2 regions of the Stenotrophomonas sp. CS3K5 genome follow, and region 1 is predicted to be linked to the other one. Evidence: riboswitches for the same ligand, from Rfam matches in the RefSeq annotation. Region 1 holds a riboswitch; the other holds the start of a gene.
What was found. A riboswitch is a leader RNA that binds a small molecule or an ion and turns the genes downstream of it on or off. The one in region 1 is predicted to bind thiamine pyrophosphate.
Positions count from the first base shown of each region.

Region 2: it holds a riboswitch for thiamine pyrophosphate, as region 1 does, so the genes downstream of both, AC5YGJ_RS12440 (TonB-dependent siderophore receptor) here and thiC (phosphomethylpyrimidine synthase ThiC) in region 1, are expected to answer to the same signal.

Region 1 is NZ_JCAKRX010000008.1:122,050-125,414, reverse strand. It holds gene AC5YGJ_RS13405 (BCCT family transporter) at 1-1,562, opposite strand, end outside; TPP riboswitch at 1,816-1,916, shown strand; gene thiC (phosphomethylpyrimidine synthase ThiC) at 1,999-3,365, shown strand, end outside.
Region 2 is NZ_JCAKRX010000007.1:162,801-166,165, reverse strand. It holds gene AC5YGJ_RS12440 (TonB-dependent siderophore receptor) at 1-1,650, opposite strand, end outside; TPP riboswitch at 1,721-1,816, opposite strand; gene AC5YGJ_RS12435 (phosphotransferase enzyme family protein) at 1,929-3,053, opposite strand; gene AC5YGJ_RS12430 (glycine zipper 2TM domain-containing protein) at 3,181-3,365, opposite strand, start outside.

The DNA of each region.
Region 1 (3,365 bases):
GCGCGAGCGGCCTCCGCCTGGGTTTCTTCCTGCGCCGCCATCTCGCGTGCGATCCACGCATCGATCATGTGCCGCTGACGCTGTGCCTGGCGTCGCTCGCGCGTGTACTCCTGGTCCAGCACCCGGTACAGCGACACCATCACCAGCACCATCAGCAGCGCAAACGGCAACGCCGCGATCGTGATCATGCCCTGCAGCGCGTCCAGGCCACCGGCCAGCAACAGCGCCGCTGCAATCAGGGCCACCGCGATGCCCCAGGCCAGCTTGCGTTTCAGCGGCGGATCGCCGGCCTCGTCGGTGGACATGCTGGCCAGCACCAGTACCGCCGAATCAGCCGAGGTCACGAAGAAGATCATCAGCAGCACCAGCGCGATGCACGACAGCAGCAGGGGCAGCGGCATGCTGTCGAACAAGGTGAACAGCACCGTCTCGTAGCCATTGCCCAGTGCCTGCACCAGGTCGGCATGGCCGAAGATCTGTGCCCACAGCGCGGTGCCGCCGAACACTGCGAACCAGAAGAAGCCCAGCAGCGTCGGCGCCAGCACCACCCCGATCACGAACTCGCGCACGCTGCGGCCGCGCGAGATGCGCGCGATGAACGAGCCCACGAACGGTGCCCAGGAAATCCACCAGGCCCAGTAGAAGATCGTCCAGTCGGCCACCCAGGTGCTGCCCGAGAACGGCGACATGCGCAGGCTCATCGTCACCAGCTGGTTGAGGTAGGACCCCAGCGTGGTGGTGAACGTATCGAAGATGAAGCCGGTCGGCCCCAGCACCAGCAGGGTCGCCGCCAGCAGCGCCGCCAATGCCAGGTTGAAGTTGGACAGCCATTTCACCCCGCGCTCCACGCCGCTGGCGGTGGAGGCCATGTACAGCATGAACGCGATGGCGATGATGGTCATCTGCACTGCCACGGTAGCCTGCACGCCGAACACCCGCTCGATGCCGGCGGCGATCTGGATGGTGCCGAAGCCCAGCGTGGTGGCGACACCGATCGCAGTGGCGACCACCGCGGCGATGTTGACCACGCGACCGATCCAGCCGCGATGGTGGCGGCCGATGATCGGCTGCAGCATGTCACTGACCAGGCCGCGCCCGTTGCGGTTGAACTGGAACCACGCCATCGCCAGGCCGATCAGCGCGTAGATCGCCCAGGGGTGCAGACCCCAATGGAAGAACGCGTAGCGCATCGATGCCCGCGCCGCATCCAGGCTTTGCGGAGCGATGCCTTCGGGCGGCTTGCTGAAATGCGAGATCGGTTCGGCCGCACCCCAGAACACCAGGCCGATGCCCATGCCGGCCGCGAACAGCATCGACATCCAGCTGGCGCGCGAGAATTCGGGTTCGGCGTCTTCGCCGCCGATGCGCAGGTTGCCGAAGCGGCCGAAGGCCAGGTACATCAGGAACACCAGTGCCAGGAACACCACCAGCAGGTACAGCCAGCCGACACTGCGGATGACCTCGGCCAGCATGGATTGCACAACGGTATTGAAGGGGCCGGGCGCGATGCCGGCCAGCAGCACCAGCAGCAGTACCAGTGCGATGGAAACGCGAAACACCATGAAGGAGCTTCTCCGATCAAGGGGATTGAGGGGAGCGAGCAGAGCTTGCAGCGAAGGGCCGGCGGCATGCAGCACGAGCCGGGCAGGGGCCGCGAAGGCGGCGGGGATACATCGGTCGCGGCGACGCGATGAGCGTGCACGTTACTGAACGCGACGTCATGGTTCTGTTAAAGAACAGGAATTGGGGTCAGATCCGCTTTCGGCAGGAAAGCGGATCTGACCCCGGAGCCGGGCGGTCTATGCTCTAATGCGCACCAAGAAGCGGGGGTACCGGGCCTTGTGGCCACGGTTGAGACAGTCCCTTGGAACCTGATCCGGCTCATACCGGCGTAGGGAAGCTTTGCAGTGCAGCCGTGCCCGGACTCCGCCCAAGGACCGCCCGCGCGCGGGCGCAGTGCGCCGCCGCTTCGTCCCTGACCTTCCTGGACGATGCCCGATGAACGCACAGCTCTCCGCCCTGCAGCAACAGGCCCAGCAACTCTCCGAATCGGTGACCCGGCCCATCCCCGGTTCGCGCAAGATCCACGTGCCCGGCTCGCGCCCGGACCTGAAGGTGCCGATGCGCGAGATTGCGTTGACCCGCACGCCGACGCTGTTCGGCGGCGAAGAGAATGCACCGGTCACCGTCTACGACACTTCGGGCCCGTACACCGATCCGGAGGTGCGCATCGACCTGTCGACCGGCCTGCCTGCGTTGCGCCGTGGGTGGGTGGAAGAGCGCGGTGATACCGAACAGCTCGATGGCCTGAGCTCTTCGTTCGGCCGCGACCGCGAGCATGACCCGAAGCTCGACGCGGTGCGTTTCCCCGCGCGCAGCCTGCCGCGGCGTGCGCGCGCCGGCGCCAACGTCACCCAGATGCATTACGCGCGGCGCGGCATCATCACGCCGGAAATGGAGTTCGTCGCCATCCGCGAGAACCAGCGTCTGGACGCGATCCGTGATGCCGGCCTGCTGCAGCAGCACCCGGGCGAGGCCTTCGGTGCGTCGATCCAGAAGATCATCACCCCCGAATTCGTGCGTGAGGAGATCGCACGCGGCCGCGCGGTGCTGCCCAACAACATCAACCATCCGGAAAGCGAGCCGATGATCATCGGCCGCAACTTCCTCACCAAGATCAACGCCAACATCGGCAACAGCGCGGTGTCTTCCGGTATCGCCGAGGAAGTGGAGAAGCTGGTGTGGGCGATCCGCTGGGGCGGCGACACGGTGATGGACCTGTCCACCGGCAAGCACATCCACGAAACGCGCGAATGGATCATCCGCAACTCGCCGGTGGCGATCGGCACCGTGCCGATCTACCAGGCGCTGGAGAAGGTCGATGGCCGCGCCGAAGCGCTGACCTGGGAGATCTTCCGCGACACCCTGATCGAGCAGGCCGAGCAGGGCGTGGACTACTTCACCATCCACGCCGGCGTGCTGCTGCGCTATGTGCCGCTCACCGCCAAGCGGGTGACCGGCATCGTCAGCCGTGGCGGTTCGATCATGGCCAAGTGGTGCCTGGCGCACCACAAGGAGAACTTCCTCTACACGCACTTCGAAGAGATCTGCGAAATCATGAAGGCCTACGACGTGACCTTCTCGCTGGGCGATGGCCTGCGTCCGGGTTGTATCGCCGATGCCAACGATGCAGCGCAGTTCGGTGAACTGGAAACACTGGGCGAGCTGACGAAGATCGCCTGGAAGCATGATGTGCAGACCATGATCGAAGGCCCCGGTCACGTGCCGATGCAGCTGATCAAGGAGAACATGGACAAGCAGCTGCGCGAGTGTGGCGAGGCGCCGTTCTACACGCTTGGTCCACT
Region 2 (3,365 bases), on a different contig from region 1:
CGCCGCCCCCAGGGTCAGTGCTTCGACCGGCACGTACTTCACGCCCACTTCCAGCTGCCGCGACTGCACCGACGGCAGGAAGGTATCGGCGTTGCTGGTCCAGAACGGCGCTTCCTGGCCCAGCGAAATGCCGCGCACGTAGCTGGCGTAGGCGTTGAGCTGGTCAGTGGCCTTCCACACCAGCGCGGTCTGCGGCAGGAAGCGCGACAGGCGGCTGTGGCGCTGCGGGTTTCCGCGCTTGTCATACGCACGCTCGTCCAGGCGCACGAAGCGGCCGCCGGCCAGCCACTGCCAGTCATCGCCGAGGCTCATCCGGTCCAGCGCGAAGAAGGCGGTCTGGCGGCTGTCCAGGCGCCGTGCGGAGGGGCCCGGCATCTTCGGCGACGGTTCAAACACCGGCACCGGCGCTTCGTGGATGTTGCTGGTACCGACGTACTCGTTGACGCTGGGGCGCTTGTCCACGGTGCGGCGGAAGTAGTCGGCGCCAATAGTCAGCTGGTGGCCGACACTGCCGGTGTCGAAGCGGCCGCGCAGTTCGGCGCGCGCCTGCTGGTTGCGTCGGGTGTCGTCCGGGCTGCGGTAGTCGTAGATGTCGTAGTCGCCGTTGGGTGCGAAGTAGTTGCCTGGCACGCTGCCATCGGCGCATTGCACGGCGTAGTAGCAGCCGTAGGCGAAGGCGACGTTGTCATCGATCACCGAGCGGCTGTGGCCAACCGAGACGCGCGACTGCCAGGCGTCATTGAAATCGTAGGTGTGCAGGGCGGTGATGTTGGTGCTGGCGATATCCACCGGCCGCTGCCACGGCTGGTAGCCCAGCAGGTGCTCGCGGTCGACGCCACGCGGCAGTTCGCGTGCGCCCAGCAGCTGGTAGCCCGAGACCGAGCGCTGCGAACTGGTCTGGTAGTTGGCATCCACTTCCAGCTTGCCGCGTTCGCCGATCAGCCAGTCGGCGGCCAGCGAGTAGAAGTTGCGGCGGCCATCGGCGTGCTCGACATAGGAGTTGCTGGAATCCCAGGCGGCGTTCAGGCGCAGGCCGAAGCGCTGGGTGATCCAGTGGCCGACATCGACGGCGACGTAGCGCGAGCCTTCCGAATCGGTGCCGAGCGTGGCGGTGCGCACTTCGGCCGGACGCTTGCCGATGTAGTTGATGATGCCGCCCGGCGCCATCACACCGGCAGCAAGCCCGGCTTCGCCCTTGAGGATCTCCACCGACTGCACGTTCTCCAGTGCCAGGCGCTGCTCGCCGGCGATGGACAGGCCGTTGAAGCGGTAGCCGGTGGCCGCGTCCAGCGCGAAGCCGCGGATGGCGATGTTCTGGTAGTAGCCCACCGGCGCATACGCATCGCCCAGCGAGGCATCGTTGCTGGCCAGCTCGGACAGCGTGCGCACCTGGCGACGGTCGAGGTAATCGCGTTCGAGCACGTTCACCGAGGCCGGCGTGTCTTTCCAGCTGCCGCCCCCGAAGGCGTTGACACGCGAGGTATCGGTTTTCGGCTTGCCGGCCTGCACGCGCACCGCCGCCAGTTCGGTCGGCGAGCGTTCGGCGCCGGTGGCAGCCGCACCGGGGGAGGCATCGGCCTGGCTGGCATGCAGCGGCAGCGCGGCACAGAGGGCGAGGGCGAGCAGGGTGGGGCGCAGGCAGCGGTTCATTCGATTCGTCTTCGGACAACAAGGGAGACGAAGCGACGGCGCGCAGGTGCACCGGCCCGGAACGGGGGTGTGGCTGCGGCTCAAAGCTCCCTACGCCGGTGCAAACCGGATCAGGTTCCAAGGGACTCTCTCAGCCTGGCAGATCCAGGCACCCCCGCTTCAGATGACCATTTCACTACAAATGGTATGGATTTGCGAGCGCCGCCCGGGGTCGGATCCCTTTCCGCAGGGAAGGGCTCTGACCCCAATGATGCGTCCCCGGCGGTCCGTCAACCGGGTCACGCGGCGGCGTGCAGCGCCTCCAGCAGTGCCTGCCCAGGCGCGCTGTGGAACCACGCCGGATGCCCCAGCATGAAGGGCTGCCAGGCCACGTCGGCATTCGCGGTGGAGCCGGTGACGCCTTCGAAATACTCCACTTCGGACAGTGCGAAGTCGAAATGGACCATCGGCAGCAGGTCAGCCAGCAGCTGCACGCGCATGGCCGACAGCGGCAGCACCTGCCGATAGCCCTCGAGCAATGCCAGTGCGATATCGATGCGCACCGCCTCCCTGCCGCGTTCCAGTTCCAGCCACGCCACGGCGTTGCGCTCGATGGCGGTGGCAAGGTCGAACAGTGCGCTGGTGGGTGAGGCCAGGCCGAAATCCAGCACGGTGCTGACCTGGCCGTCGCGCCACAGCAGGTTGGAGACATGCCAGTCGTTGTGCGCCCACAACGCGGGTTCGTCGCGCAGGCGTTCGGCCAGGCCCGCATGCCAGGGCAATACATCGCGGCGCAGCTGCGCTTCCCACGGGATGCGCGCGAGATAGCGGGCCAGCCCCGGGCGTGCAGGCAGGTCGGCCTTGATCGCTGCGATCGGATCGTCGGCGCGGATCAGATCGTCACGTGCGACCAGCAGATGGGTGCTGCGCTGGGGTGCGTAGTAGCTGGCCGCAGCGCGGTGCAGCTGCGCGAGCGCGCGACCGGCTTCACGGGCCTGTGCGACGTCGGTCAGCAGCGACCACGACACCGCATCGCGGTACAGGTCCTCGCCGACACCCACGGCGTGCAGTTCATACGTCCATTGACCGTGCTCGACGGCCGTCTGGCCATCGGCCGAGGCCAGCACCTGCACCACCGGCACGCCACCGGCGGCGAGATGGGCGATGAAGCGGTGCTCTTCTTCCAGGCAGGACGCGCTGCGCACGCTGTGGTGGTGGCGCTTGATGAACACCGGGCCAAGCGGTCCGTCAACGATGGCGGCGGCCGACAGTGGGCGTGGGCTGTGCCAGCGCGGCACGCTGCGTTCGCCCAGCTGCGGGTAACGGGCGCTCAGCCATGCGATGTCAGCGGCGTTGATCGGTGGCCAGTCGGCGGCAACCTCGTCGTTGTTGAGGCCCTGCACGCGGTGGGAAGAAGAAGTCATGCCGCAGCCCATGGGGGAAGTCACATCCAAGGCTGCGCATTCAACGCGATGCCCGCCGGCAACGCAAACGGGCGGGTCATGGACCCGCCCGTCGTCAGGCGATCAGCCGCCGTAGCGCAGGGCGTGCTTACCAGCCGCGGTGACGGCCCCGGTCGTGATAGTAGCGGTTGTCGTAGTAGCGCTCGCGCTGCCAGCGACGGTCGTCACCCCGGTCGTAGTAGCCGCTACGGTAATAGCCACGGTCGTAGCGGCGGTCGTAGCGGTTGTCGTAGTAACGCCGGTCGTGGCGGTCAGAAGTGGTCAGGTTGCCGA